DNA from 2 places in the Geobacillus sp. CCR genome. Region 2 is predicted to be linked to the other one. Evidence: a T-box and tRNA genes for the amino acid it is inferred to sense, from the RefSeq annotation. Region 2 holds a T-box; the other holds one or more tRNA genes.
The links. A T-box is a leader RNA that pairs with one kind of tRNA and senses whether it is charged. The one in region 2 lies ahead of ileS (isoleucine--tRNA ligase), so its partner is inferred to be a tRNA-Ile.

Region 1: it encodes a tRNA-Ile, which carries the amino acid that the T-box ahead of ileS (isoleucine--tRNA ligase) is inferred to sense. The anticodon was not compared.

Annotation. Positions count from the first base shown of each region.
Region 1 is NZ_JBREBQ010000030.1:3,275-18,435, reverse strand. Features, by position in the region: gene treC (alpha,alpha-phosphotrehalase) at 1-1,259, opposite strand, end outside; gene treP (PTS system trehalose-specific EIIBC component) at 1,374-2,792, opposite strand; gene ACVBDQ_RS13960 (MerR family transcriptional regulator) at 3,089-3,820, shown strand; gene ACVBDQ_RS13955 (PilZ domain-containing protein) at 3,925-4,269, opposite strand; gene parC (DNA topoisomerase IV subunit A) at 4,266-6,710, opposite strand; gene parE (DNA topoisomerase IV subunit B) at 6,770-8,707, opposite strand; gene ACVBDQ_RS13940 (CoA-binding protein) at 8,868-9,287, opposite strand; gene ACVBDQ_RS13935 (CBO0543 family protein) at 9,779-10,369, opposite strand; gene ACVBDQ_RS13930 (ABC1 kinase family protein) at 10,735-12,411, opposite strand; gene ACVBDQ_RS13925 (phasin family protein) at 12,463-12,762, opposite strand; gene ACVBDQ_RS13920 (MBL fold metallo-hydrolase) at 12,909-13,757, shown strand; tRNA gene ACVBDQ_RS13915 (tRNA-Ile) at 13,987-14,060, opposite strand; tRNA gene ACVBDQ_RS13910 (tRNA-Tyr) at 14,079-14,160, opposite strand; tRNA gene ACVBDQ_RS13905 (tRNA-Thr) at 14,171-14,243, opposite strand; tRNA gene ACVBDQ_RS13900 (tRNA-Ser) at 14,541-14,633, opposite strand; tRNA gene ACVBDQ_RS13895 (tRNA-Leu) at 14,651-14,733, opposite strand; tRNA gene ACVBDQ_RS13890 (tRNA-Ala) at 14,740-14,811, opposite strand; tRNA gene ACVBDQ_RS13885 (tRNA-Val) at 14,816-14,890, opposite strand; rRNA gene rrf (5S ribosomal RNA) at 14,900-15,016, opposite strand.
Region 2 is NZ_JBREBQ010000004.1:3,778-18,938, reverse strand. Features, by position in the region: gene divIB (cell division protein DivIB) at 1-309, shown strand, start outside; gene ACVBDQ_RS03125 (DUF881 domain-containing protein) at 290-994, shown strand; gene ACVBDQ_RS03120 (DUF881 domain-containing protein) at 1,023-1,739, shown strand; gene ACVBDQ_RS03115 (small basic family protein) at 1,741-2,103, shown strand; gene ftsA (cell division protein FtsA) at 2,299-3,567, shown strand; gene ftsZ (cell division protein FtsZ) at 3,595-4,728, shown strand; gene spoIIGA (sigma-E processing peptidase SpoIIGA) at 5,106-6,020, shown strand; gene sigE (RNA polymerase sporulation sigma factor SigE) at 6,073-6,792, shown strand; gene sigG (RNA polymerase sporulation sigma factor SigG) at 6,913-7,692, shown strand; gene ACVBDQ_RS03085 (YlmC/YmxH family sporulation protein) at 7,790-8,032, shown strand; gene pgeF (peptidoglycan editing factor PgeF) at 8,280-9,104, shown strand; gene ACVBDQ_RS03075 (YggS family pyridoxal phosphate-dependent enzyme) at 9,101-9,775, shown strand; gene ACVBDQ_RS03070 (cell division protein SepF) at 9,789-10,217, shown strand; gene ACVBDQ_RS03065 (YggT family protein) at 10,221-10,493, shown strand; gene ACVBDQ_RS03060 (YlmH family RNA-binding protein) at 10,616-11,389, shown strand; gene ACVBDQ_RS03055 (DivIVA domain-containing protein) at 11,468-11,980, shown strand; T-box leader at 12,078-12,298, shown strand; gene ileS (isoleucine--tRNA ligase) at 12,352-15,126, shown strand.

The sequences.
Region 1 (15,161 bases), on a different contig from region 2:
CGTGAGTTGTCGCGCGATTTTCGCTGCAAAATTTCCATCACTTCTTGCTCGCTTTTGCCTTGTTCTCGCAAAATCCGGTACATGTTGAGCGACTCAACGTCGCGGTAGTCGCGAATATCGGTGAATTTCGGATCGGTCATGCCGATTTCTTCGCCTTGGTAAATATAGGGCGTCCCTTGCATCAAATGGATCGTCGTCGCCAGCATTTTCGCTGACTCTTTCCAATACGTCCCGTCATCGCCATAGCGCGACACGATGCGCGGCTGATCGTGGTTGCACCAAAAGAGCGCATTCCAGCCGCCGCCTTCATACATCCGGACTTGCCATTCGGACAAAATGCGTTTTAAGGCAAGGAAATCAAATGGGGCGACTGCCCATTTTTCTCCGTTCGGGTAATCGACCTTCAAGTGGTGAAAGTTAAACGTCATATTGAGCTCGTGGTTTTCCGGGTTCGTGTAGCGGATGCAATGATCGATCGTCGTCGACGACATTTCCCCGACCGTCATGACGTCATATTTCGAAAACACTTCGCGGTTCATCTCTTGCAAAAACTCATGAATGCGCGGTCCGTCCGTATAAAAGCGGCGCCCGTCCCCCGGCGGCACCGAACCGTCATCATCCGGGAAGCGCTGGTCTTTTGACAACAAGTTGATGACGTCAAGCCGAAAGCCGTCCACTCCTTTTTTGAGCCAAAAATGCATCATGTCATAAATGCGGCGGCGCAGCTCTTCGTTTTCCCAGTTCAAGTCCGCTTGTGTCACATCGAACAAATGCAAGTAATATTGGCCGGTTTGTTCGTCGTATTCCCACGCCGAGCCGCCGAATTTCGATTGCCAGTTGTTCGGCGCTCCGCCGTCCGGCTTCGGGTCGCGCCAAATGTAAAACGAGCGGTATGGGTTCGTTTTCGAGGAGCGCGCCTGCTGAAACCATTCATGGTCGGTTGAGGTATGGTTGACGACCATGTCCATCACCAGCTTCATGCCGCGCGCATGTGCTTCGTGAAGCAGACGGTCAAAATCGTCCATCGTTCCGTATTCGTGATGGATGCGGAAATAATCGCTGATGTCATAACCGTTGTCGCGCTGCGGCGACGCGTAGATCGGCGTCAGCCAAATGACATCGACACCCAATTTTTGTAAATAATCGAGCTTCTCGATCACGCCCGGCAAATCGCCAATGCCGTCTCCATTCGTATCGTAGAAGCTTTTCGGATAAATTTGATAAACGACTGCTTTTTTCCACCAAGGGGTTGTTGACATCTCTCTTCACCTCGTTCGTCGGGATAAAAAACATACCATTGGCATCGGCGGCCAATGGTACGGGCGGGAAATAAATGATTTCGCACATCGTTCTCTTGCTTCCACACACGGCAATCATGAGCGGGCGGCTTTACGCACTTTCCCAAAGACAAACGTCAGCGCAAACGGCACCGCAATCGCGATCGCCATGCCGATAAAGAACGGCGTCCACTTTTGCGGCACGATCGACAAGAAACCCGGCAGGCCGCCGACACCGATCGACGGAGCGATGACTTTATTGAGCGTAATAAACATGCCGGCGATTGCCGCCCCTGTCATCGCTGCGATAAACGGGAAGCGAAAGCGCAAGTTGACCCCGAACATCGCCGGTTCCGTGATGCCTAAATACGCGGAAACAGCCGACGTAAACGACAAACCGCGCAGCTTTTCCTCCTTCGCGACAAACATCATCGCCAACGCTGCCGAACCTTGGGCGATGTTTGACATGACCAAAATCGGCCAAAGGAACGTGCCACCGGTATTGGCAATCAGCTGCAAGTCAACCGGCAAGAACGTATGGTGCATCCCGGTGACGACAAGCGGCGCATACAACGCTCCATACAACAATCCTCCAAGAGCCGGAACCGTGTCAAAAATCGTGACAAACAAGTGGGTAATGGCATTGCCGATCGCAAATGTGATCGGCCCAATGGCGATGAACGCCAAAAAGCCCGTAATGAGCAACGCAAGCGGCGCGACAAGCAACAGCTGAAACGCATCCGGAATGCGCTTGCGCAAAAACAGCTCCAGCTTCGCCAGCACGTAGGAAGCCACCAGCACCGGCAGCACTTGTCCTTGGTAGCCGACTTTTTGCACTTCAAAGCCGAACAAGTTCCAAACCGGAATCTCTCCTTTTTCTTTCGCCGCTCCCCAGCCCCAAGCGTTGAGCAAATCTGGGTGGACGAGCATCAAACCAAGGACAATCCCTAAGAGCGGGCTGCCGCCGAATTTCGTCACCGCCGACCAGCCGATCAAACCGGGCAGGAAGACGAACGCCGTATTGGCGATCAAGTTGATCATGTTCGCCAAATCGGCCCATTCTTTGTGCACCTCGACAAACGATTTCCCTTCGTAAAAAATGCCTGGGCCTGTCAAGACGTTGTTAATCCCCATTAACAAACCAGCCGTCACGATTGCCGGCAAGATGGGAATGAAAATATCAGCCAGCGTCTTAATCGCGCGTTGCAGCGGATTGAGCTTCGCTTCCGCAGCGTCTTTAATCTCCTGCTTTGTCGCCCGGCCGATGCCCGTCAGCTCGATGAGGTCGTCATACACTTTATCGACAAGCCCTTGGCCGATGACGACTTGAAACTGGCCGTTTGCCGAAAACGACCCTTTGACGACATCGATGCGCTCAAGCGCTTCCTTATTGACTTTTCCTTCCTCTTTGAGCGCAAACCGAAGCCGCGTCACACAATGCGTGGCGGCGACGATGTTTTCTTTGCCGCCGATGGCTTCAACGATTTGCGCGGCTGCTTGTTGGTATGCCCCCATGATGAACGCCTCCCTTTTCTTTCCTTAACAACGACCGCTATAGCGTTAAATCGCTTTCAGCAACCGGTTGCAAACAAACTTGTATATACAACCTGAATTCATTTTATCTTGTATATACAAGTTTGTCAACATCTTTCGATGACCTTCTTCATTTTTCGACAATAGTTGTTGTTTTTTTGCTAACTTCCACTTCTTTTGTTATGTTTTGTCAAGCGGCAGGAAAATCAACGACCGAGTAGGAAAATAAAACATAATGCAAATCAATGCCAAAAGACGAGAAAGGATGAGGAAATGCGATGAAAACCTATACACTCCGCGAAGCAGCGAAAAAAATCGGGGTCACCGCCCGCGATTTGAAACAATGGGAAAAGCAGTTCGCCGGATCGATTGCCGTCCCACGCACAACCGAGGGGGCACGCATGTACACCGACGAGCTGATCGACCGGTTTCGCCATATCCGCACTTGGCTTGAGGACGGCCGCCATCCGCGTGAAGTGGCTGAAATGATCAGGCAAATGGACGGACAACCGGCAGAGCGAGCCAACGAGACAGCCGCTCAAGTGGAAACAGCCGTCATGGAAGGGGAAATCATCGATGTGCCCCGCCTGCTGCATCAAGGGATGCCATACATAGCCGAGCAGTTGGCGGCCCGCTTAAAAGACGATATCGTCGACGCCTTGAAACAGGAAACGACAGCCACGGTCCGGCAAGCGATGGATGAGGTGAAAGGCCGCCTTGACTACATCGAGGAGCAAACGACGGCAGCTGCCGAAACGGTGCGCCGTTCACTCCGCGATTACGAGGACGCATGGCAGCAAAAAACGGAACAGCTGCATGAACATTTGGAAACGGTCGTCGCGTTCTGTCAAGAGGAAAAAGTAAGACAGGAAGAGGAGCGAAAACAGCTCGAACTGCGCATTTTAGAACGGGAAAAAGCGTTTCGCGAGCTCGTGTTGTCGTTTCGGCAAACCGCTGCCAGCACCAGCGCTGCTCGAACACGGGCAAATAAATGGTGGAAGTTTTGGTGAAGACAATTTTGGCATCAATGTGACAAGGGCACCCGTTTTGGATGCGCCATACCTCCGTCAAAAATCAAAAAAGGGCCCCGCCAAAACGCGGGCCCCTTTTTGCGTCATATTCGGCGGCTCTCGGCCGCATGTCGTTTGATGGCTTCGATCAAGTGCGCTTCTTCTTGTTTGGTGACATGGAGGCGGACGCCATAATAGTAGGCGTGGACAAACGGTCTTTCCCAGACAAGCTGCCCCCGCAGCGTAAAGGGGGCAGCGTTTAGCCAAAACGAGATGTCAACCAGCGTTCCCCCTGTTGAAAAGGGAAGGCGGCCTTCCGTTTCGATTTTCATCCCGTGCGGACTTAGATCGTGAATGTAGACGCTGCGCTCACCATCGGCTGTGCGCAGTTCAGCCGGGAGCGGCCGGCCAAACTGATACCGGAACGGTTCTTGACGCTTAAACCTCATCCTTCCTCCCCTTTTCCAAGCAGCTTCGTCGGTTCTTTCCAGACATCCACCACCATCCCGGCTTCGTCAGTGTCAACGACAAACGAACCCGTGCTGTAGCGGTCGGAGAGACGAAGGGAAGCGGCTTCGATCGTCTCGACCACCCCTTTTTCCGTCCGCAATCCGACCATTTCCTCATCGTTGCTGACAAAGACGGCGCCGACAACTCGGTGCGGGTTGGATTTCACTTCACGTACGATCACAACGCCGCGCTTCGCTCGTGAGGACGGCTCAAACTCGCTCATCGCCACTTTTTTCACCGCTCCGCGCTGCGTCACGACGACGAACGAGCCCCCCTTTTCTAGGCGAACGGGGCACGCAGCGGCGACAAAGTCCCCTTCCTTCAATTGAATCCCTTTCACGCCAGCCGCGCGCACGCCAACAAGGCTGATCTCCTCCTCGGCAAACAAGAGCGCATGTCCATCATGCGTCGCAAGCCAAAGATGGCCGCATCCATCCGTCGCGTAGACGGCGATGACGTCATCATCCTCTTTCACATTGACGGCCACAAGCGGGCGGGTGTAGCGCTGCACTTGGTATTGAGCGAGCTCCGTTCGCTTTACGAGCCCTTGTTTCGTCACAAAGATGAGCTGCTCCCCGGCGTCAAAGGAAGAGACTGGAACAGCGGCGACGAGTTCATCGTCGCGTTCAAGCGGAATGAGATGGGAAATGTGCTGGCCGACCTCTTTCCAACGGATATCAGGGAGCGTATGCACCGGGCAGTATAAATAATAACCGCGGCGGGTGAAAAGCAAGAGCACATCGGTCGTATTCATCTCGAGCTGGGCGAGCAGCCGATCCGTTTCCTTCATGCCCATGTCTTGACCGTTTGAGGCGCTGTATGAACGATAGCTCGTCCTCTTCACATATCCTTCTTTTGTCACGGTGACGATCACGTCTTCCGCCGGAATGAGCGCCTCCACCTTCACTTTCAGCTCTTCAATCTCCTCTTCAATCACCGTCCGCCGCTCATCGGCATATTGCTTTTTCATCGCCTTCAGCTCTTTTTTGATGACGCCAAGCAGCTTCTTTTCATCTGCGAGAATCCCCGTAAGTTCCGCAATCGCTTGATCCAGTTCTTCCGCTTCTTGACGCAGCGCCGTGATGTCGGTGTTCGTCAACCGATACAGCTGGAGCGTCACGATCGCCTCGGCCTGCGCTTCGGTGAATCCGTAATGAGCCATCAGCCGTTCTTTGGCGTCGCGCTTGTCACTCGACGCCCGAATCGTCGCAATCACCTCATCCAAAATGGAAAGCGCCCGAATCAAGCCGTCGACGATGTGCTTCCGCTCATTCGCTTTTTTCAGCTCAAAATGCGAGCGGTTGGTGACGACCTCTTTCCGGTGGGCGATGTAGGCATCCAACAGCTCCGGCAAACTCATCAGCTTCGGCCGGCGCTCATGGATCGCCACCATGTTGAAGCTGTACGGCACTTGCAAATCCGTATTTTTGTACAAGTAGTTGAGAATCGCTTCCGCATCGGCGTCTTTTTTCAATTCGATGACGATCGACAGCCCGTTCCGGTCCGTTTCATCGCGCACATCGGCGATGCCGTCGAGCTTTTTGTCGAGGCGAAGCTCGTCAATTTTTTTCACTAAATTCGCTTTGTTCACTTCATACGGCAGTTCCGTGATGACAATGTGCTTTTTCCCGCCTTTTCCCTGCTCGATGGCGGCTTTGGCGCGGATGATGATTTTCCCGCGGCCGGTCTCATACGCCTTGCGGATGCCGTCTTTCCCTTGGATGATGCCGCCGGTCGGAAAATCGGGGCCAGGAAGAACCGTCATCAGCTCGTCAACAGTGCAATCCGGCCGGTCGATCCGCATCAAGACGGCGTCGATCACCTCGCCAAGCGCATGCGGCGGAATATCGGTCGCATAGCCGGCCGAAATCCCGGTCGAGCCGTTCACCAACAAATTCGGAAACATCGCCGGCAAGACGGTCGGCTCATCGGTCGTATCGTCAAAGTTCGGCACAAACGGAACCGTTTCTTTGTCAATATCGCGAAGCAACTCGGCGGCAATCGCCGACAGGCGCGCTTCCGTGTAGCGCATCGCCGCCGGCGGGTCGCCGTCGATGCTGCCGTTGTTGCCGTGCATCTCCACCAGCACGTTGCGCAGCTTCCACTCTTGGCTCATCCGCACCATCGCTTCATACACCGATGAGTCGCCGTGCGGATGAAAGTTGCCGATCACGTTTCCAACCGTTTTCGCCGCCTTGCGAAACGGTTTATCAGCCGTGTTGCCATCCATGTACATCGCATACAAAATGCGGCGCTGCACGGGCTTCAGCCCGTCGCGCGCATCGGGCAGCGCCCGGTCTTGGATGATGTATTTGCTGTAGCGGCCAAAGCGGTCGCCAAGCACGTCCTCTAACGGCATTTCCAGCAATCGTTCTGCCATCGTCATTCTCCTTTCCTAACACATCAGCACCAAAAAGGCGGCGCCTTTTCACGCCGCCATCAGCCGATCCATCCCGGTTCCTCTTCGAGCCCGAAGGCGACGTGCGTTTCGATCCATTTGCGGCGCGGCTCGACTTTGTCGCCCATGAGCGTCGTCACCCTCCGTTCGGCGCGGGCCGCATCTTCAATGCGCACGCGGATGAGCGTACGCGTCTGTGGGTTCATCGTCGTTTCCCATAATTGATCGGCGTTCATTTCGCCGAGCCCTTTATAGCGCTGAATCGTATAGCCGCGGCCCATTTTTTTCGTAATTTCTTTCAGCTGCTCGTCCGTCCACGCATATTCGACGATTTCGTTTTTGCCGCTTTTTTTGCTGATTTTGTAAAGCGGCGGCAAGGCGATGTACACTTTTCCCGCTTCAATCAGCGGACGCATGTAGCGGTAAAAAAACGTCAAAAGCAGCACTTGAATATGGGCGCCGTCCGTGTCGGCATCGGTCATAATGATCACTTTGTCGTAGTTGACATCATCGAGCGAAAAGTCAGCCCCGACGCCGCCGCCGATGGCGTGGATGATCGTATTGATTTCCTCGTTTTTCAAAATATCGCCAAGTTTCGCCTTTTCCGTGTTGATGACTTTTCCGCGCAGCGGAAGCACCGCCTGGAATCGACGGTCGCGCCCTTGTTTCGCCGAACCGCCCGCCGAATCGCCTTCAACGAGATAGAGCTCATTTTTTTGCGGATTGCGCCCTTGCGCCGGCGTCAGCTTGCCGCTTAAGAGCGCCTCTTTCCCTTTCCGCTTTTTGCCGCTTCTCGCCTCTTCGCGCGCTTTGCGGGCCGCTTCACGCGCCTGATAGGCCCGGATCGCTTTCTTAATGAGCATCGCGCTTACGTCCGGGTTTTCTTGCAGAAAGTACATGAGCTGCTCGGACACCACCGCATCGACGGCCGAACGCGCTTCGCTCGTTCCGAGCTTTCCTTTCGTCTGCCCTTCAAACTGCAGCAAGTGCTCTGGGATGCGCACCGAAACGACCGCGGACAACCCTTCGCGAATATCGGTTCCTTCCAAATTTTTATCTTTTTCCTTGAGCAAACCGACACGGCGGGCGTATTCGTTAAAAACGCGCGTCATCGCCGTTTTCGCACCCGCCTCATGCGTGCCGCCGTCTTTTGTGCGCACGTTGTTGACAAACGACAGCACGTTTTCCGAATAACCGTCATGAAACTGGAACGCAAACTCGACTTCAATGCCGTTTTGCTCGCCAGCAAAATAAACGACCGGGTGGAGCACATCTTTCTCCTCATTCAAATAGGCGACAAACGCTTCAATTCCGTTTTCGTAGTGGAACACCTCGCGCATGCCGGTCCGTTCGTCAACGAGTTCGATTTTCAGCCCTTTTAACAAAAACGCCGATTCGCGCAGCCGTTCACTCAATGTTTCATAATCGAAGACTGTCGTGCTGAAAATCGTTGGGTCCGGCTTAAATTGAATGATGGTTCCGGTTTTGTTCGTTGTGCCGATTTTCTCTAGCGTCGTCACCGGTTTGCCTCCATGCTCAAACCGCTGCCGGTAAATGAAGCCGTCGCGATGAATCGTGACGACCAGCCATTCTGATAAGGCGTTGACAACCGACGCCCCGACTCCGTGCAGGCCGCCGCTCGTTTTATAGCCGCCTTGGCCGAATTTGCCGCCGGCATGAAGCACGGTCAAAATGACTTCCGGCGTCGGCTTGCCGAGCTTATGCATCCCGACCGGCATGCCGCGCCCCTCATCCAAAACCGTGATGCTGTTGTCTTTATGTATTTGCACGAAAATGTAGTTTCCGTATCCAGCCAACGCCTCATCGACCGAATTGTCAACAATTTCATAGACAAGATGATGCAAGCCGCGGCTGTCGGTGCTGCCAATGTACATCCCCGGCCGCTTCCTGACTGCCTCGAGCCCTTCCAACACTTGAATGGCATCTTCGTTATATTCGTATGTCGCATGCTTTGCCACAAGGCCACCCCTTCCTACAAAAACAAGAACACCTGTTTCTATTGTACCACAAACTTCCCGACTGTCCATTGCCTTTTGACATCCCCCGACAAATTCGGACAAGTGCGACAAAAAAACGAAAGGACCATCTCGAACAAGATGGCCGTTTCATGGATTAAGATTAAGCACGCTTGGTGAGCGCATGTTCCACTTTAATGCAGCGGTCCATAATGACCGTGTAGCCTTTTTCTTTCAAAAAGCGATACGCCTCCTCATTGACGACGCCAAGCTGCGCCCAAAACACGTCGGCATCGATTTGCACAAACTCGCGGGCCAGCTCGGGCAAATGCTCAGAGCGGCGGAACACATCGACGATGTCGACATGGCCTTCGATATCGGTTAGTTGATCAACCGCCGGAATGCCTTCCCACTCATCGATCATCGGATTGACCGGAATGATTTCGTATCCAGCGTCTTTCATCGCTTTCGCCACCATATACGACTCGCGCTCCGGATTGTTGGACAACCCAACGACGGCAATCCGTTTCGCCTTGCGCAAAATTTCACCGATTTCTTCCCGGCTTGGGTTGACAATGGACATCGAGGTCTCTCCCTCCTTTATTCTCCTTTTTGCTGTACTATATAGATGCAATTTAAAGCTTTAACATTTTTCGTTTTTACCGATCATTTCATCCGACTGTCGAGTGACCGAACAACACCGCTTAAAGACCCATGAATGGGTCTTTAAGCGAGTCGTTGTTCGGTCTTCCGTCACGCCTTAGCGTGACGGAGGCAAGCCTATGGCTTGCCTTCGACAGTCAAAAATGGATGAGCCACTTTTCCGTCAAGGATATGTGAAACGATTTCGTTGCATCTATATAGTTTCGCTCCAGCCAGATCAAAATCCTGCCCAGCCAATAGAAAAAGGAAAAAATCATCGATCTTTTTTGCACAGCGCCCACACACCCTAGGCCGGCCACAACAGACGCAAACTTGAACATCATATTCATCGCCTACGCATCGATCCGCTTTCTCGTCCGCATCCAGACATTCTGTTTGCTGGCTGTCCGAACATGGATGGCCTGCTGCCAGTTATTTTATGTTCCACCCGGCGTACACCCCAGCTAAAAAAACGGTAGTCATGGCAATCGCATGGACGATCATCCATCCCCACCGGCCGTAGCGGAAAGAGGAAGCCGCAAGCGGAGAGCGCGCTTTTTGGGGGACGATTTTTCCGCCCATCCACTCAAAGAAAAGCAAATACAGCCACCAGGCGGTGTATGAATCCCACACATCCCACTGTTCCTTATAATCAATCAGAGGGAGCGGCGATACAAGAGCAACCAACTCGAACAACATAATCAACTGCACCATCGCAAAGTAAAACGGCAACTTCCATGCCCAGCTTTCCGGACTGTACTTGACTCCAAACAAAACGAAAAACGGAATGACGGTTGCCATTTCAACGAGCGGAATCGGTGTATAAGGAACGAGCTTAACAGGGAAGGAGTAAAAGCCTGCATAGACAAACGCAAGGCAAAGAACGATGCCTGTCACCGCACTGAATGCATACAAAACCGCATATCTCCGTATATGCCGTTTGGCGATCCAAAAACTTCCCGCTATACTCAACATGACCGCTGCCAGTTCCACCGTCCAAACAACAGGAAGAGAAAACGTCATCATCGATCCTCCCTAACCCATTTCCCACTCCCTAAACGCTGTCTCAGACAGCACTGTTAGTATAATCCAAAGTGTGGAATTTATTCCGGCGCCCTCACCGGCTTTCCACCCCATCAAGCTGTCTAGCATGGCTTAACAAATGTGCTTCGTGCAAATTTATTATTATTGATGAAAAAAGGGGGTGTCCCAAAAGGACTGGGACACCCTCTCTCATCGCTATATATAAGCACCAGCCGCTTCTCTGTCACACTATATATTGTGTCTTTCTTGAGGAGAGATCGCCTTTTGGGTCAGCCCCTTTCATGGATCGGACTGCATCAAACTTTCAAGAATCTCCGAAAAAAGAAATCATTGCGCAACAAACGCTAAAATTTTCCCGAACGAAAAATCGAGTAAAGCAGCCAACCGAACAGAAAAGCGGACGCGCCTAATCCGATTTCAACAGCAGGAATCTTCCACAGCAGCGTCGATGGCCGCCCGAGCGAGGAAGCGATCATCAGCCCGGCAAGGACGATGCTCAGCGAAAGAAGAACGATGCTAAACGACAGCCGGTTCGTAATCTGATCGAGCTTCTTTAGCAGCGTTTCCAAATCAGGCGCCGTGATTTCCAGCCGAAGCTTGCCATGCCGCATCATTTTCGTCCATTCCTTTACGCTGTCCGGCAAGCGAAGCAGCCATTCACCGTAGTCGAAAATCCGTTTCCACGCCGTTTCCGCTACACGGTCAGGCCGAAGACGCTCTTTCATCAGCTTTCTCCCAAACGGTTCGGCCACATCCATGATGCGAAACTGCGGATCAAGCGTCTCCACGACCCCTTCGACCGTCAACAGCGCTTTCCCTAACAGCGTCAAATCGCTTGGGATGCGAATGCCATGGCGAAATGCCACCGAAAGCAAATCCTCGACGGCTTCCCCAAGACTGATCTCACCGAGCGGGACGCGGTAGTATTTCTCCCGCAACTCGTCAATATCATCGCGCAATTTTCCTTCATCGACTCCGTCAGGAACAATTCCTAAACCGTAAATCGCACCCAACACCCCATCCGTGTTTTGCCGCATTAAGGCGATGATGAGTGAAGAAAGATGATGTTTGACATGAGGTCGAAGGCGGCCCATCAAGCCAAAGTCAATGAAGGAAAGCGTTCCATCGTCAAGAACAAATACATTGCCAGGATGAGGGTCGCCATGAAAAAATCCATGCTCAAACATTTGTTGAAAGGTTGCTTCAGCCAAACGCTCGGCGATCGTTTTTAAGGAGTGGCCGTTCGCTTTCAACCGCTCGATCTCCCCGAGTTTGATCCCTTCGACATATTCCATCGTGAGCACTGTTTTCGTCGTATAATCCCAAAACACCTTCGGGACATACACCGACGAATCGCCGGCAAACTGCCGTGCAAACCGTTCCGCATGGCGCGCCTCGACTGTATAATCCAGCTCCTGCCGTAATGAACGCGCCAGTTCATCGACAATCTCAGACAATTGGTAGGTTGCCGCCCAATCGAGACGGCGTTCCGCCAGCACGGCCAAATCTTGCAAAATTTCCAGATCCGTCTCCACCCGCGCAGCGATGTGCGGGCGCTGCACTTTCACCGCCACGGCCTGTCCGGAAGGAAGAACCGCCCGGTGCACTTGTCCAAGCGAAGCGGCAGCGAGCGGCATTTCCTCAAATGAACGAAAGAGTGTTTCCAGCGAACTTCCAAACTCCGCTTCGACAATCCGGCGGACATCGGCAAACGGAAACGGCGGAACTTGGTCTTGCAGCTTTTCGAGCTCACTGATGATCGGAGCGGGAATCAAATCCGGCCGTGTGCTGGCAATTTGCCCGAGCTTCACGAACGTCGGGCCGAGCTCCTCAAGCACAAGGCGGAGCCGCTCCCCAACCGTTTTTCCTTCCTTTTTCCCTTGCTCCGCTTTCCATCGCGGCGGCAACGAAAGAAACGACGAAAAGCCGAGCTCATCGACGATCATCCCGAATCCGTGCCGAAGCAAGGAGGCGGCGATTTCGTGATACCTTCCGATATGGCGCATCCGTTTTCCGATCATCGAGACATCTCTCCTAAGGCGGCAAAAAGCGAGCGGACAGGCCGCATCGGTTTACTGCCCGCTTTGTTCCTTTTCTTCAAGACGGCGGATTCGCTCCTCGAGCTGCCGCACGTCTTCTTTCGTCGCCAAGTCGAGTTTATCGATCACCTGCTTGATTTGCTCGCGTACAAGCCGCTGCACTTCCGTTTTCCGCGCTTCGGTCTGCTGTTTCCATTGATCGATCACTTCCTTCGATTCGTCAAGCGACAATTCCCCTTTTTTGACTAACTCGTCAATGATTTTTTCCACTTGTTCTTTGCTGGCGATCGCAAGCCCAAGCCCGAACGCCAATCCTTTTTTCAAAATGCTCATTCGTTTGTAGCCTCCTTGTGCCATTGTGTTTTCCTTATTGTACCATTCTTTGGCGATCCATGTCGAGCTAGACGGCAGCTCTTTTGTATAGGAGACAGGTCGATGCGGCATGCTATCGTTGGACAACGATTCAAAGGAGGGGTTTGATGGCCGACGAACCATTGCATTACGGAGAAGACTATCATTTTATTCCCGCGACGTCTGTGGCAAGCGGTGTCGGCGTCAGCGTGCTGCCCGATTTGTACTGCCATACGATCCAAATCGTGAACATTTGTCTTGTCGGCCGCCCGGACGACCGCGCGTTTGTATTGGTCGACGCTGGCATGCCGGGATCAGCCGATGACATTGTTTCAGTCGTGGAAGACCGCTTTGGCAGCGGCAGCCGCCCGCAAGCCATTGTTTTAACCCACGGCCATTTTGACCACGTTGGAGCGATTGTTGAGCTTGTCAAGCATTGGAATGTCCCGGTGTATGCCCATCCGGCTGAACTGCCGTATTTGACTGGAAAGGCGAGCTATCCTGAACCTGACGCTTCCGTCGAGGGCGGCTTCATCGCCAAAATCTCGCCGTTTTTTCCGAACGAGCCGATTCAATTAGGCAACCGCGTCCAGCCGCTCCCTGCGGACGGCACCGTTCCGCACTTGCCGGAATTTCGCTGGATCCACACACCGGGGCACACGCCAGGCCACATTTCGTTATTTCGGCCGCGCGACGCCGCTTTAATCGCCGGCGACGCGTTCGTCACCGTCCGCCAAGATTCACTGTATAAAGTGTTGACCCAACAAATCGAAATCAGCGGCCCGCCGCGCTATTATACCATCGATTGGCGCGCCGCCCGCGAGTCGGTGCGCAAGTTAGCCGCACTCTTTCCGTCAGTCGCCATCACCGGACACGGTGCTCCTGTCGCCGGCAAAGAGCTGCGTGAAGGGTTGACAAAACTCGCCCGTGATTTTGACCGTATCGCTACCCCTGATTATGGGAAGTACGTCCATTAGGCAAACGGACTATCGTTCCGTGAACGGCTTCTAGTTTTGTTTGAAGCGGAAGTTTCTCTGCTAAAACCACTTTCAAGTAAAAACCAAGGGAGGGTGTCTGAACGGGGGCACCCTTTCGTTGACATGTAAAAGTCAGAGGATTCTCCATGGAGATGGTAGAGCACATTATGCCTTTAGCGACAACGCAAAAAAGACGACAAGAATCATTCTTGTCGTCCATCATAAGTGATGGGCCTAAGTGGACTTGAACCACCGACCTCACGCTTATCAGGCGTGCGCTCTAACCAGCTGAGCTATAGGCCCGCTTATAAGAAATAAAAATGGAGGGGGACGGATTCGAACCGCCGAACCCAAAGGGAGCGGATTTACAGTCCGCCGCGTTTAGCCACTTCGCTACCCCTCCGTAATCGTGATGCCGACTGCAGGACTCGAACCCGCAACCTACTGATTACGATTCAGTTGCTCTACCAATTGAGCTAAGTCGGCATAATTATGATATAAATCGTGGCTCATTGTTCATTTGTTGTGTCCCTTTCTCTACCAGCCAATTCGAAGAAGCTGGGTGCGTCGGGACAACTCGAAGCAAATTCGACGATGCAGATGCTCGTCTCTACCAATTGAGCTAAGTCGGCATAAAATAAATGCAAGAAGGTGGCTCATTGTTGTGCTCTGTGCCTCTTCCTCTACAAGCTGTTTCGAGGAAGCAGGATGCGTCGAGGCAACTCGAAGCCGACTCGACGAAGCAGGTGCTCGTCTCTACCAATTGAGCTAAGTCAATATTTATGGCGGAGGAGGAGGGATTCGAACCCCCGCGGGCTGTGACACCCCTATCGGTTTTCGAAACCGACCCCTTCAGCCAGACTTGGGTACTCCTCCATAGCTGTTTGGAGCGATGCGGTCGAGAGGACTTGAACCTCCACGGGGTTGCCCCCACTAGGCCCTCAACCTAGCGCGTCTGCCATTCCGCCACGACCGCATACAATGGAGCGTAGGGGATTTGAACCCCTGACCTCTTCGCTGCCAGCGAAGCGTTCTCCCCCTGAACTAACGCCCCATGATGGTGGAGTATACTGGGATCGAACCAGTGACCCCCACGCTGTCAACGTGGTGCTCTCCCGCTGAGCTAATACTCCACGTTGTTTGCCTAGCAGCGACCTACTCTTGCAGGGGCGCTGGCCCCAACTACCATCGGCGCTGGAGGGCTTAACTTCCGTGTTCGGGATGGGAACGGGTGTTTCCCCTCCGCTATCACCACTAGGCAATGGCGACGATTTCTATTATAAAGCAATCCAAAAGTTTGTCAAGTTTTTTTGTATCTTTATATTTCAGTTCCTTCAGAATCGGAACGACAATGTAAAATTTACTATAAAAAAATGAAAGAGTCAACCCTCTTTTTCATTTTTT
Region 2 (15,161 bases):
GACGGCGACGCCATTGCTGAAATGACGGGGCAGCTCGCCGAACTGCCCGCGGCCGTGCTGGGCGCCATGTCGGAAATTCACTACAAGCCGACGAGGGAATATGAAGACCGCGTCATCGTCTACATGAATGACGGTTATGAAGTAAGCGCGACAATCCGGCAATTTGCGGACAAGCTGTCGCATTATCCTGCGATTGCCGCCGCGCTTGACCGAAACGTCAAAGGAGTCATTCATTTGGAAGTCGGCAGCTATTTTGTTCCTTACTCCCCCCCGAAAAAGGAGGATGGCGATGAAACGACAAGCCCGTAGCCGCCTCCTGCTGACGTTGATCTGCTTGATCTTCGGCGCCATGCTCGGGTTCTCGTACCAACATGCGAAAAACGAAGCATCCCGCCGCGAATGGAGCGACAGCGAGTGGAAAAAAGAGTACGAATATCGCTCGGCGCTTCTTGCTTTGCAAAAAGAAAACCGGTCGCTCAAGCAGCAGCTTGTCAAAAAGCAGGAGGAGCTGGCTGCGTGGGAGAAGAAGCTGGCCGAGGAGCAGGAGAACGAGGCCGGATTGGCAAAAGAAGCGGAACAGCTGCGCATGCATGTCGGAAAAGCGAGGGTGAAAGGGAAAGGTGTAGCAGTCACCCTTTCCGATTCCTCTTATATCCCCTCTGAAGCGAGCGCTACCAATTATATCGTTCATGAACAGCACGTATGGAAAGTTGTTCACGAGTTGCTCATTTCCGGCGCCGAAGCGGTCGCTATTAATGGGCAGCGCATTTCCCACCGTTCATACATCGTCTGCAACGGCCCAGTCATTGAGGTCGATGGAACGCAGCATGCCGCTCCGTTTGTCATTTCGGCCATTGGCAATCCGGACGTGCTCATGTCCGCTCTAGAGCTTCCCGGCGGCATCGTCGACGAACTTGTCGAAGACCATATCGACGTAAAAGTGGAAAAGCAAGGAGCGATCGTGTTGGATCCGGTGTTTGCGCCCGAGCCGTAAAACGGGCGGAAAGGGGCGGTGAAGCGCATTGGAACGGAAAAATCGATTCTATTTTGCCGGCGTAGCTGCCATATTCGGTGTGATGCTGGCCGTCGGGCTTCGGACGACGCTGCATCCGGAAGGACGCGACACGCGCGACATTTGGGAGTTGCGCGCCGATTTGACAAAAGAGCAGAAGCTTGAACAACGGCTGCTTGAGGAGCTAGAGAGTTACGAGGAAACATTGCGCCGCTACCGGCGGGAACACGAGGCGGGCGGCGCGACAGAGCTTGAAGCGACAGTCGCGAAGCTGAGGGAAGAAGCCGGGCTGACAGAAGTGAGAGGAAGCGGTCTCGTGTTGACGATCGCGCCGCTTTCGGCGGCCGGCTACGTTGGTCCGGCCGTTGCCGCCGTATCGCCCGAGCTATTGCAACGGTTAGTGAATGAGTTGAACAAATACGGGGCGAAAGAAATCGCCATCGACGGTGAGCGACTGACGAACCGGACGGCCATTCGCGATGTCAATGGCGCAACGAAAGTCGGGAGCCGCTCAGTGAGGCTGCCAGTCGAAGTGAGAGCAATCGCCGATGATGCGGACAAGCTGTACAGCGGGCTCGCCGTTTCGCCGATCCGCGATGATTTCGCCGTGGAAAACTTGGAGCTGTCAATATCCAAGCCCCAGCCGCTCGTTGTCATTCCGCCCGCGGCTAGCCGCCCTGATGTGAAATACATGGAGACAGAAAACGGCGGCAAGGAGGAGAAATAGCATGTGGCTTCCGCTTCTCGGATTGCTTCTTGGGTTTGCCATCGGCGTTTTCGCCGGCTGGGAAGTTCCCGATGAATATTCCAATTATTTGTCGATTGCCATTTTGGCCGCCTTTGATACATTAATCGGAGGATGGCGCGCCCACCTGCAGCGGACGTACGACGAAACCGTATTTATAACCGGGTTTTTTTTCAACATTGTTCTGGCCGCAACTTTAACTTTTCTTGGGGTGCATCTTGGTGTAGACTTGTATTTAGCGGCTGTGTTCGCCTTCGGCGTCCGCTTGTTTCAAAACATTGCCATCATCCGCCGCCTTTGGCTTGCTGAGTGGGCCAAGCGGCGGTACAATCGCGAAAAAAGTTAGGCAAAAGACAGGGAAAGTGTTTTCGCGTGTTGAATTATATAGGGTAAAACAAAATATAGTGTTGTTGCGAAACTCGCAAACTAGACATAGACCAATAGACAAAGAGATGGGAAATTTCAGCCGAAAAAGGAGGTGTCGCTGCTTACTGAAACGCCGGCCGGCACCGGCGCGTTTTTAGTAGGCAGATGCCAAAAAATGAGCAGCAATGAGATCGTCGTTAGCCTGGATGTCGGAACATCGAGCGTGAAAGTCATCATCGGGGAAATGCTAGGCAGCTCCATCAATATTATCGGGGTGGGCAATGTCAAAGCGGAAGGGCTCAAAAAAGGGGCGATTGTTGATATAGATAAAACGGTGCAGTCGATCAGACGGGCCGTCGAGCAAGCGGAGCGGATGGTCGGTTTATCGATCCGCCGTGTGATCGTCGGGGTGGCCGGCAGCCATATTCAGCTCCATGACTGCCACGGCATTGTCGCCGTCGCGAGCGAAAACCGGGAAATCAGCGATGAAGATGTCGCCCGCGTCATCGATGCCGCGCAAGTTGTCTCTATTCCTCCCGATCGGGAAATCATCGGCGTCGTTCCGCGCCAGTTTATCGTCGACGGGTTGGACGGCATTCATGATCCGCGCGGCATGCTCGGCGTTCGCTTGGAAATGGAAGGCACTATGGTGACTGGTGCGAAGACGGTATTACATAATCTTCTTCGCTGTGTGGAGCGGGCAGGCTTGGAAATCAGCGATATTTGTCTTCAGCCGCTGGCGGCCGGTTCGCTCGTGCTGTCCGATGACGAACGGCATTTGGGGGCGGCGCTCGTTGACCTGGGAGGCGGCTCGACAACGGTCGCTGTCTTTGAGCAAGGGACGTTGCAAGCTGTCTCTTCGCTGCCGGTCGGCGGGGAGCACATTACGAAAGACTTGGCCATCGGATTGCGGACGACAACGGACGATGCCGAAAAAATCAAACTGAAGCACGGACATGCATTTTACGACTACGCTTCGGAGGAAGAAGTGTTCAGCGTGCCGATCATGGGCACCGATCAACACCAGCAGTTCAGCCAGCTGGAGATCGCCGATATTATTGAGGCGAGACTGGAAGAAATTTTGCAAATGGTTCAGCAGGAAGTGCGTCGTCTCGGGTTTCGCGATCTCCCCGGCGGCTATGTGCTGACCGGCGGCGTCGCCAATATGCCAGGGTTGCTTGAGCTGGCCCACGTCGTTTTAGGGACGAGCGTCCGCATTGCCATGCCGGATTATATCGGTGTGCGCGACCCGCAGTATACGATCGGCGTTGGCTTGCTCAAGTTCGCCTACCGGCAGGCGCAGCTGCAAGGGAAAACGGTCCCGGTTGCCGTTGCGGTGGAGCCGGTCGAGCGCTCCTCGCCAAAACAGCAGTCGAAACCGAAAAAGAAAGAAGACCATTTTGGGAAGAAGGTCAAGAGATTTTTTGGTTCTTTCTTTGAATAGAGATTGAAATTTTAGGAGGATTTGGCCATGTTGGAGTTTGAGACAACAGTCGATCAGTTGGCAACGATCAAGGTGATTGGAGTCGGGGGCGGCGGCAACAACGCCGTCAATCGGATGATTGAGCATGGGGTGCAAGGTGTAGAGTTTATTGCGGTCAATACGGATGCACAGGCGCTCAACTTGTCGAAGGCGCCGATCAAGCTGCAAATCGGGGCGAAGCTGACACGCGGCTTGGGCGCGGGAGCAAACCCAGAAGTTGGAAAAAAAGCAGCTGAGGAGAGCAAAGAGCAAATTGAAGAAGCGCTTCGCGGCGCCGATATGGTGTTTGTCACCGCTGGCATGGGCGGCGGCACGGGAACTGGCGCTGCCCCGGTCATCGCCCAAATTGCGCGCGAGTTAGGGGCGCTTACGGTCGGCGTTGTTACGCGCCCGTTTACGTTTGAGGGGCGCAAGCGGGCGACGCAGGCCGCAAGCGGCATCGCCGCCATGAAAGAGGCGGTCGATACGCTCATCGTCATTCCGAACGATCGATTGCTTGAGATTGTCGACAAAAATACGCCGATGCTTGAGGCGTTCCGTGAAGCGGATAACGTATTGCGCCAAGGGGTGCAAGGCATTTCCGATTTGATCGCCGTGCCGGGGTTGATCAACCTTGACTTCGCTGATGTGAAGACGATCATGTCGAATAAAGGTTCGGCATTGATGGGGATTGGCATCGCCAGCGGCGAAAACCGAGCTGCTGAGGCAGCAAAAAAAGCCATTTCCAGCCCGCTGTTGGAGACGTCGATCGACGGCGCGCAAGGGGTGCTCATGAACATCACCGGCGGCATGAACTTAAGTTTGTACGAAGTGCAGGAGGCTGCCGACATCGTCGCTTCGGCGGCCGACCAAGAAGTGAACATGATCTTCGGCTCCGTTATTAATGAGAACTTAAAGGACGAGATCATCGTGACGGTCATTGCGACCGGATTCAACGAAAACGTCGCTTCGCAGCCGCGGCCGCCGCGCATTGGCATCGGCACTGTGCCGAAAGCGGCGCCGGCGCCAAAGCGGGAGAAGCGCGAAGAGCCGATACAAGACTATGCGGCGCTCCGCTCGGGGCAAGCAGAAGATCCGCTTGACATTCCCGCTTTCTTGCGCAACCGCAACCGCCGCCGCTAGATGGCGAAACGAGGGTGTCCCAAAAGCAACGGGACACCCTTTCTTCATCACAAGATGCATGCACGAACGTGCACGAAGCACTTTGGTGAAACAATATATTGTATCTCTCTTAAAGAAAGACGATCTTTTGAGACAGCCTCGCTTTTCCGATTAGGACCAAAAACTTCTCGCGTTGGCCGCCCGCTCTCTCGCAACGAAAGGGCGAAAAAGAGAAGGCGGGCTAGGCTTTCGTGCCGGCCGATTTGATCCGCCGTGGTTCCCCCTGTTTTGACAAAACATCTCCTTTTTCACCGCCACCGATTGACAGACTTTCCCTCGCAAGGTGCTATATACTTGTTTCAGACAAAGCCGATATGGGCGGGGGAGGGGCTTGACGGTTGGTCGTCTATCTCGATGTGATTTGGCTGTTGAACGTCTGTTTTGACGCGTTGCTTCTTTGGCTGACGGCGCTCATGCTCAAGCGGCCGATCGTCTGGTGGCGTCTGTTGGCTGGGGCGTTGATCGGTTCGCTGCTTGTCATATTGCTGTTTACCCCGTTTTCCGCCATCGCCCAGCACCCGTTGGTAAAAGTAGCTGTTTCCGTGTTGATCGTGTGGGCCGCCTTCGGGTTTAAGCGCCCGCGCTATTTGCTTGAGAATATGCTGGCGTTTTACTTTGCCACGTTCGCCGTCGGCGGCGGCATGCTGGCGGTTCATTATGTTTTCGCGCACCAACTGTCCGTCCGCCAAGGAATGCTTCTCATGCATCATCCCGGAGCGGGCGATCCGGTCAGTTGGCTGTTTGTTGTCATCGGGTTTCCGGTTTTATGGCTTTTTTCTCGCCGAAGGGTGGAGGCGATTCGCGAAAAAAAACTGCGGTTTGAATATATCATTGAGGTCAAGATCGTATGGGACGGGCGGCCGCTTATGCTGCGCGGCTTGATTGACAGCGGCAACCAGCTCGTCGATCCGTTGACAAAAACGCCGGTGATGGTAGTCGAACAGGAAAAAGCAAAGGCCGTGCTTCCTGAGGAGCTACTGGGTTGTCTCAGCTCTCCCATGATGCTGGCTTCCCCGCCGGAGCGGTGGGTCCATCGCCTCCGTCTCATTCCGTACCGTGCGGTCGGCAGCGGTCCACAAATGATGGCGGCGGTTAAGCCAGACCGCATTATGCTGCGGTACGAAAACGAATGGTTGGAAGTAGCGCAAGGGCTTGTGGCGCTAAGCGCTGATCCGCTGTCGACGGATGGGGAGTACGACTGCATCGTCCATCCGAAAATGGTGCAGGCGGGAAGAAAGCTGACCGCTTCGTAGGTTTTGTTAGTATATCATACTCACTTTTGATCCGTTTAGAAGGGGGATTTTCATGAGAAAATGGAAACTTCGCTTCATGAACTGGCTGTATAAGCTTTTGGCCAAGCTTGGCCTGAAGGCGGATGAAATTTATTATATCGGAGGCAGCGAAGCCCTCCCGCCGCCGCTGACAAAGGAAGAAGAGGAGCAGCTGATTGCCAGGCTCGCCGCCGGTGATGACACGGCAAGATCGCTTTTGATCGAACGCAATTTGCGTCTTGTCGTCTACATTGCGCGCAAGTTTGAAAACACCGGCATTCACATTGAAGATTTGATCAGCATTGGAACGATCGGCCTCATTAAGGCGGTCAACACGTTCAACCCAGAGAAGAAGATCAAGCTGGCGACATACGCGTCGCGCTGCATTGAAAACGAAATTTTAATGTATTTGCGCCGCAACAACAAAGTGCGGGCGGAAGTGTCGTTTGATGAACCGCTCAATATCGACTGGGATGGCAACGAGCTGTTGCTTTCCGACGTGTTGGGAACGGATGACGACGTGATTACGAAAGATTTGGAAGCGGATGTCGACCGGCGCTTGCTCTTAAACGCCTTGCGCCAGCTGAGCGACCGCGAGAAGCAAATTATGGAATTGCGTTTTGGCCTCTCCGGCGGCGAAGAAAAGACGCAAAAAGACGTCGCTGATTTGCTCGGTATTTCGCAATCGTACATATCGCGGCTCGAGAAGCGGATCATTAAACGGTTGCGCAAAGAATTCAATAAAATGATGTAGCGGGCGGCGGGAGCGAAATTCCGCCGCCTTTTTCCGCGTCGGACAGGCTGTGCATATTTTTCCCTTCCAAGGAGATACTGAAAATTGACGACTTAGCATCTCCTGATGGGAGGGAACAACTTGACGAGGAACAAAGTCGAGATTTGCGGCGTAGACACTTCGAAGCTTCCCGTCCTCAAAAATGAGGAAATGCGTGAACTGTTTCGACGGATGCATGAGGGGGATTTGGAGGCAAGAGAAAAATTAGTAAACGGCAACTTGCGCCTCGTGTTGAGCGTCATTCAGCGCTTCAACAACCGAGGCGAATTTGTCGATGATTTGTTTCAAGTCGGCTGCATCGGACTTATGAAATCGATTGATAATTTTGACCTCAATCAAAACGTGAAGTTTTCCACTTACGCCGTGCCGATGATCATCGGCGAAATCCGCCGCTATTTGCGCGACAACAACCCGATCCGCGTTTCGCGCTCGCTGCGCGACATCGCCTACAAAGCGTTGCAAGTGCGAGAGCGGCTCATGAGCGAGACGGCGAAAGAACCGTCAACCGAGGAAATTGCCAAAGAACTCGGCGTCGCCCATGAGGAAGTGGTTTTTGCCCTCGATGCCATTCAAGATCCTGTTTCGTTGTTTGAGCCGATTTACAACGACGGCGGCGACCCGATTTATGTGATGGACCAGCTGAGCGATGAGCGCAACCGTGACAGCCAATGGATCGAAGAAATCGCCTTGAAGGAAGGGCTTCGGCGGTTGAATGAGCGGGAAAAAATGATCATCCGTAAACGCTTTTTCCAAGGAAAGACGCAAATGGAAGTGGCCGAGGAAATCGGCATTTCCCAAGCGCAAGTGTCGAGGCTCGAAAAAGCGGCGATCCGGCAAATGAATAAAAACATCCAAGTATGACAGGCTGCAGGTGCAGCCTTTTTCTTTGGCACATAACTGCACATTTGGCTTCATATAGATGAAAAAGAGGGAGAGAGGAAAGGCGGGGAGAAAAACCGTGATGAGAATTTCCGAATTTCAGACGAAAGATGTCGTCAATGTAGCCAATGGGAAGAAGCTTGGCAATATTGGGGACATTGATATTGATTTAGATACTGGAAAAATCCGCTCGCTCATTATTTTAGGCGCCGGAAAGATGCTCGGGCTGTTCGGCCGCGAAGAGGCGGTCGTCATTCCATGGCAGAACATCGTCAAAATCGGAGCCGATGTTATTTTAGTCCGCCTTCATGATTCCGATTAAACGGCTGGTGCAACGATTGGCCCCGTCGCTTGCAACGCGGCAGGACGATGTTGCAGACCTTTCCGCTTTTCGTGGGCAGATCGGCTATGCCGCCAGCGCGGTTTTCGGGCGGCAATAAGGGTTGGACAATTTCTGCGGCAATGTTTCGACAAAATCATAAATAAAGGTTATCATGGACAAACAAACTATGATAAAATAGGAAAAAAAGTGATAAAAAACTACAAAAAACAGCGTGAGGTTGACGCGAATGCCGGACATTTTTCAACAAGAAGCCCGCGGCTGGCTCCGCTGCGGTGCGCCTCCGTTTGCTGGAGCCGTCGCTGGATTGACGACGAAACATGGCGGGGAGAGCAAAGGGCCGTTCGCTTCGCTGAATATGGGGCTGCACGTCGGCGACGATCGCACGGTTGTTGTCGCCAACCGCGGGCGTTTGGCGCAATGGCTCTCATTCCCGCTTGAGCGATGGGTATGTTGTGAACAAGTGCATGGCGCCGACATTCGGAAGGTGACGAAAAACGAACGGGGGAACGGAGCGCAAGATTTCGCCACGGCGGTTCCAGGGGTCGACGGGTTGTATACAGACGAAGCGGAGGTGTTGCTCGCGCTTTGTTTTGCCGATTGTGTGCCCATTTATTTTGTGGCGCCATCTGCTGGGTTAGTCGGCCTTGCTCATGCCGGGTGGCGGGGAACGGCGGGCGGCATCGCTGGTCACATGGTGCGGCTTTGGCAAACGCGCGAACACATCGCGCCGAGCGACATCTATGTTGCCATCGGACCTGCCATCGGTCCGTGCTGTTATACGGTTGACGACCGTGTCGTGGACAGTCTGCGCCCGACGCTTCCTCCGGAAAGCCCGTTGCCATGGCGGGAAACAAGCCCAGGGCAATATGCGCTCGACTTAAAGGAAGCCAATCGGCTTCAGTTGATCGCGGCTGGCGTTCCGAACAGCCATATTTATGTGTCAGAACGCTGTACAAGCTGTGAGGAAGCGTTGTTTTTTTCCCATCGCCGCGACCGCGGAACGACTGGAAGGATGTTGGCGTTTATCGGCCGAAGGGAGGAGACGGCATGACGGTGCGCGACAACTTGGCGGCCATTCGCCGAGAAATCGAGGCGGCCTGCGCTCGCGTCGGCCGCGATCCGGCCGGCGTGCGCATCGTGGCGGTCACTAAATATGTCGATGCCGAGCGGGCGATGGAGGTGCTTGACGCCGGCATTGCCGACCTCGGCGAAAACCGCTCCGACCAATTGATTGAAAAGCATGCACGGATCGGAAATCAAGCGACGTGGCATTTCATTGGGACGCTTCAGTCGCGCAAAGTCAAAGACATTATTGATAAAGTCGATTACATTCATTCACTCGACCGCTTGTCGCTCGCGAAAGAAATTGAAAAACGGGCGGTGCGGCCAGTAAAATGTTTTGTGCAAGTGAACGTGTCGGGGGAAGTGACCAAACACGGGCTCGCCCCCGAAGAAACGATTCCGTTTATTGAACAACTTCGCGCCTTTTCGCGCATCGAAGTCGTCGGATTGATGACGATGGCGCCGCACACGGACGACGAAGCGGTATTGCGCGCTTGCTTCCGCCGATTGCGAGTGCTGAAGGAACACGTTCAGGCGATGGGAATGGCCCATGCGCCATGCACCGAACTGTCAATGGGCATGTCAAACGATTACACGATCGCTATTGAGGAAGGAGCGACGTTTGTGCGCATAGGCAGCGCGCTTGTTGGATCATTGTAGGAGGTGAAACCGGATGGGATTGATGAAAAAATTCCGTGATTATTTTTTAGAAGAAGACTACGAAGACTATGAAGAAGAATATGAGGCGCCACAGCCGGAAGAAGAGGCGCTGCCGAAGACGGCAGGCAAGGCGAACGTCGTCAGCCTGCAAAGCGTGCAAAAATCGGCGAAAGTCGTGCTTGCTGAGCCGAGGGTGTATGCGGAGGCGCAGGAGATCGCCGACCATTTGAAAAGCCGGCGCGCGGTCATCGTCAACTTGCAGCGCATCCAGCATGAGCAGGCGAAGCGGATCGTCGACTTTTTAAGCGGCACGGTGTACGCCATTGGCGGCGACATTCAGCAAGTCGGCACAAAAATTTTTTTATGCACCCCGGAAAACGTCGACGTCAGCGGCTCGATTTCGCTCGACGGCGAGGATGACAGACCGATGAAGAGGTGGTAGCTGTTGGATTATGTACTCACGTTTTTGACGACAGTGATTCAAGTGTACTCGTATGCGCTGATCATTTATATTTTAATGTCATGGTTTCCCAATGCGCGCGAAACGCGGTTCGGACAGATGTTGGCCGCTATTTGCGAGCCGTATTTAGAGCCGTTTCGGCGGGTCATTCCGCCGCTTGGCATCATTGACGTCTCCCCAATCGTCGCGTTTATCGTTCTTGAATTCGCGACGAGAGGGCTTCACGCCCTGTTCGACATTCTTCAGTCGCAGTTTTAACTTCGTTTTGCGCGCACGGCGCCGCCGCTCTCCGCCCGGCAGGCAAAAAGGCGGAAGGGCGAAACTCGCAGAGAGGAATCCGTTGTGGGTTCCTTTCTTCCATGAAAGCAAGGTGACGTCGAGTGGAGCTGTATCAGCATTTTCGCAAAGAGGAACATCCGTTCATTGATCAAGTGCTCGAGTGGAAGGAGATGGTGAGCCGTCAGTACGCTCCGAAGCTGACCGATTTTCTCGATCCGCGCGAGCAGCAAATCGTGCAAAGCATCGCCGGCGGTGCGGAAGATGTGCGCGCGTTCTTTTTCGGCGGCGCCCCGTTTGTCGAGCGGAAGCGGGTGTTTCTCGCTCCGCCGTATATCGACCCTGAGGAAGAGGATTATGGCATTGTACTGTTTGCCGTCCGCTATCCGGCGAAATTCGTTTCCCTTGAACATCGCGATGTGTTGGGGGCGCTGATGTCGCTTGGCTTGCGGCGCGGCAAGTTTGGCGATATTCTCATTCGGGATGGGGAAATTCAGTTTTTTGTTGCTGCTGAAGTCGCCGACTACGTCCGCTTGCATGTCGAAACGATCGGCAAAGCTCCGGTTGCGCTTGAGCCGCTTCCGTTGTCGGCAGCCATGCCGCTTGCCGAAACGTGGGAGGAAGGAACGGTCACGGTGTCTTCTCTAAGGCTCGATGCTGTGCTCGCTCAGGCGTTTCGCCTTGCGCGCGAGAAAGCGCGTGCGCTTGTTGAAAGCGGGCTTGTCAAAGTCAACTGGAAGGTGGTGGACAAGCCGGATTTCCTCTGCGGACCGGGCGATGTCCTGTCGGCGCGCGGTTTTGGCCGCTGCAAGCTGTTTTCGGTGGAAGGGCCGACGAAAAAAGAGCGCTGGCTCGTTCAGATTGGCCGACAAAAATAAGCAAATGACGGCAGGAAATCGGCAAACCATGTCGAATGAAAGTGAAGAAAAGGAATGATGGAGACGGAGGTGGCCGTTGTGCCGTTGACGCCATTGGATATTCACAACAAGGAATTCAGCCGCGGGTTTCGTGGGTACGATGAAGACGAAGTGAACGAGTTTCTCGATCAAGTCATTAAAGACTATGAAATGCTCATCCGTGAAAAAAAGCAGCTGGAAGAAAAAGTGGCCGAACTGACGGAAAAGCTGAACTACTTTGCGAACATTGAAGAGACGCTCAATAAGTCGATTCTTGTTGCACAGGAAGCAGCGGAAGAAGTGAAGCGGAATGCGCAAAAAGAGGCGAAGCTGATCATTAAAGAGGCGGAAAAAAACGCCGAGCGCATCATCAGCGATGCATTAGCGAAATCGCGGAAAATCGCCCTCGAGATCGAGGAGCTGAAGCGGCAGTCGAAAGTGTTCCGCGCCCGTTTCCGCATGCTTGTCGAGGCCCAGCTCGATATGATCAACAGCCGCGATTGGGACGAGTTGATGGAGTATGAGGCGCCGGATTTGGAAGAAGGGGCGAGAGAACCGCTGTCACAGCCTTGACGAACCGAAGACGTTTCGGTTATAATAATTGGCAAAAATCGCCGCATCAGCCGCCGTGGGAGGCGGTTGGCTTTTTTCAGGATGAATAGCGAAATAGCCATCGACGATGAAAGGGACAGTAGCTCTTGTACGACCGGTCGCAGCGAGCCGGGGATGGTGGAAGCCTGGCATCGGCGCAAGAGTGAACATCACCCTGGAGTTCCATGCCGAACATCAAGTAGGCCATGGCGCGTCATTCCCGTTACGAATGAAAAGAGGGCTGTGCGTCGTTTGCATGGCCAAGAAGGGTGGTACCGCGAGACCGTTCTCGTCCCTTGCCGGGGGGAGAACGGTTTTTTATTTGGAATCTATCGTTCGAAGGAGGAGCAAGGATGGATTACAAAGAAACGCTGCTCATGCCGAAGACCGACTTCCCGATGCGCGGCAACTTGCCGAAGCGGGAGCCGGAAATGCAAAAAAAATGGGAGGAAATGGACATTTACCGGAAAGTGCAGGAGCGGACGAAAGGACGGCCGCTGTTTGTTCTGCATGACGGCCCGCCGTATGCCAACGGCGACATTCATATGGGTCATGCGCTGAACAAAATTTTAAAAGATATCATCGTCCGCTACAAATCCATGAGCGGCTATTGCGCCCCATACGTGCCGGGCTGGGATACGCACGGCTTGCCGATCGAAACGGCCCTTGCCAAGCAAGGAGTTGACCGCAAATCGATGAGCGTCGCCGAGTTCCGCAAGCGGTGCGAGCAATATGCGTATGAACAAATCGACAACCAGCGCCGGCAATTCAAGCGGCTCGGTGTGCGCGGCGACTGGGACAACCCATACATTACGCTCAAACCGGAGTACGAAGCCCAGCAAATTAAAGTGTTTGGCGAAATGGCGAAAAAAGGGCTCATCTACAAAGGGTTGAAGCCGGTCTATTGGTCGCCGTCAAGCGAATCGGCGCTCGCCGAAGCGGAAATCGAATATAAAGACAAGCGCTCGCCGTCGATTTATGTCGCCTTCCCGGTGAAAAACGGCAAAGGCGTGCTTGAGGGCGATGAGCGAATCGTCATTTGGACGACGACGCCGTGGACGATTCCGGCGAACTTGGCGATCGCGGTTCATCCGGATTTGGATTACCATGTTGTCGATGTCAGTGGAAAACGGTATGTCGTCGCTGCCGCCTTGGCGGAGTCGGTGGCGAAAGAAATCGGTTGGGACGCATGGTCGGTCGTCAAAACGGTCAAAGGAAAAGAGCTTGAATACGTCGTGGCGAGACATCCGTTTTATGAGCGCGACTCGCTTGTCGTCTGCGGCGAACACGTCACGACCGACGCCGGCACGGGCTGCGTCCATACGGCGCCGGGCCACGGGGAAGACGACTTTCTCGTTGGGCAAAAATATGGGCTTCCGGTCCTTTGTCCGGTTGATGAACGCGGCTACATGACCGAGGAAGCGCCGGGATTTGCCGGGATGTTTTACGAAGACGCCAACAAGGCGATTACACAGAAGCTTGAGGAAGTCGGCGCTTTGTTGAAGCTTGGGTTTATCACCCACTCGTATCCGCACGACTGGCGGACAAAGCAGCCGACGATTTTCCGGGCGACAACGCAATGGTTTGCATCGATCGATAAAATCCGCAACGAGCTGCTTCAAGCGATTAAGGAAACGAAATGGATTCCGGAGTGGGGGGAAATCCGCATCCACAACATGGTGCGCGACCGCGGCGACTGGTGCATTTCCCGCCAACGCGCCTGGGGGGTGCCGATTCCGGTCTTTTACGGCGAAAACGGTGAACCGATCATCACCGATGAGACGATTGAGCATGTGTCGAACCTGTTCCGCCAATACGGGTCGAACGTCTGGTTTGAACGCGAGGCGAAAGACTTGCTGCCGGAAGGATTCACCCATCCGTCGAGCCCGAACGGCATCTTTACGAAAGAAACGGACATTATGGACGTCTGGTTTGACTCCGGTTCGTCGCACCAAGCCGTGTTGGTCGAACGCGACGATCTCGTGCGTCCGGCTGATCTGTACTTGGAAGGGTCCGACCAATACCGCGGCTGGTTCAACTCATCGCTGTCCACCGCCGTTGCCGTCACCGGCAAAGCGCCGTATAAAGGCGTGTTGAGCCACGGCTTTGTCTTGGACGGCGAAGGGCGGAAAATGAGCAAGTCGCTCGGCAACGTCGTCGTGCCGGCGAAAGTAATGGAACAGTTCGGCGCCGACATTTTGCGCCTTTGGGTCGCGTCGGTCGACTACCAAGCGGACGTGCGCATCTCCGACCATATTTTAAAACAAGTGTCGGAAGTGTACCGAAAAATCCGCAACACGTTCCGGTTTATGCTCGGCAACTTATTCGATTTTGACCCGAGCGAAAACGCCGTGCCGGTCGGGGAGCTGGGCGAAGTCGACCGCTACATGCTGGCGAAGTTGAACAAGCTGATCGCCAAAGTGAAAAAGGCCTACGACCGCTACGATTTCGCCGCGGTTTACCATGAGATGAACCATTTCTGCACCGTCGAGCTGAGCGCATTTTACTTGGATATGGCGAAAGACATTTTGTACATCGAAGCGGCCAATTCTCGCGCCCGCCGCGCCGTGCAGACCGTATTGTATGAAACGGTCGTCGCATTGGCGAAGCTCATCGCGCCGATTTTGCCGCACACAGCCGATGAAGTGTGGGAGCATATCCCGAACCGGAAAGAGCCGGTCGAAAGCGTCCAGCTCACCGACATGCCGGAGCCGATCGCCATCGATGGCGAGGAAGCGCTCTTGGCGAAATGGGATGCGTTTATGGACGTGCGCGATGACATGTTAAAAGCGCTCGAGAATGCGCGCAATGAAAAAGTGATCGGCAAATCGCTGACGGCCAGCGTCATCGTCTACCCGAAAGACGAGGCGCGGAAGCTATTGGCGTCGCTTGATGCCGACTTGCGCCAGCTTCTCATCGTTTCCGCCTTTTCGATCGCCGATGAGCCGTATGACGCCGCGCCGGCCGAAGCCGAGCGGCTCGACCACGTGGCCGTCCTCGTCCGCCCGGCGGAAGGCGAGACGTGCGAGCGGTGCTGGACGGTGACTCCAGCTGTCGGACAAGATCCGTCCCACCCGACGCTTTGCCCGCGCTGCGCGCACATTGTGAACGAACATTATTCCGCATAACGAAAAGCGGCAAGGCTGCCTTCCTGGCGGCCTTG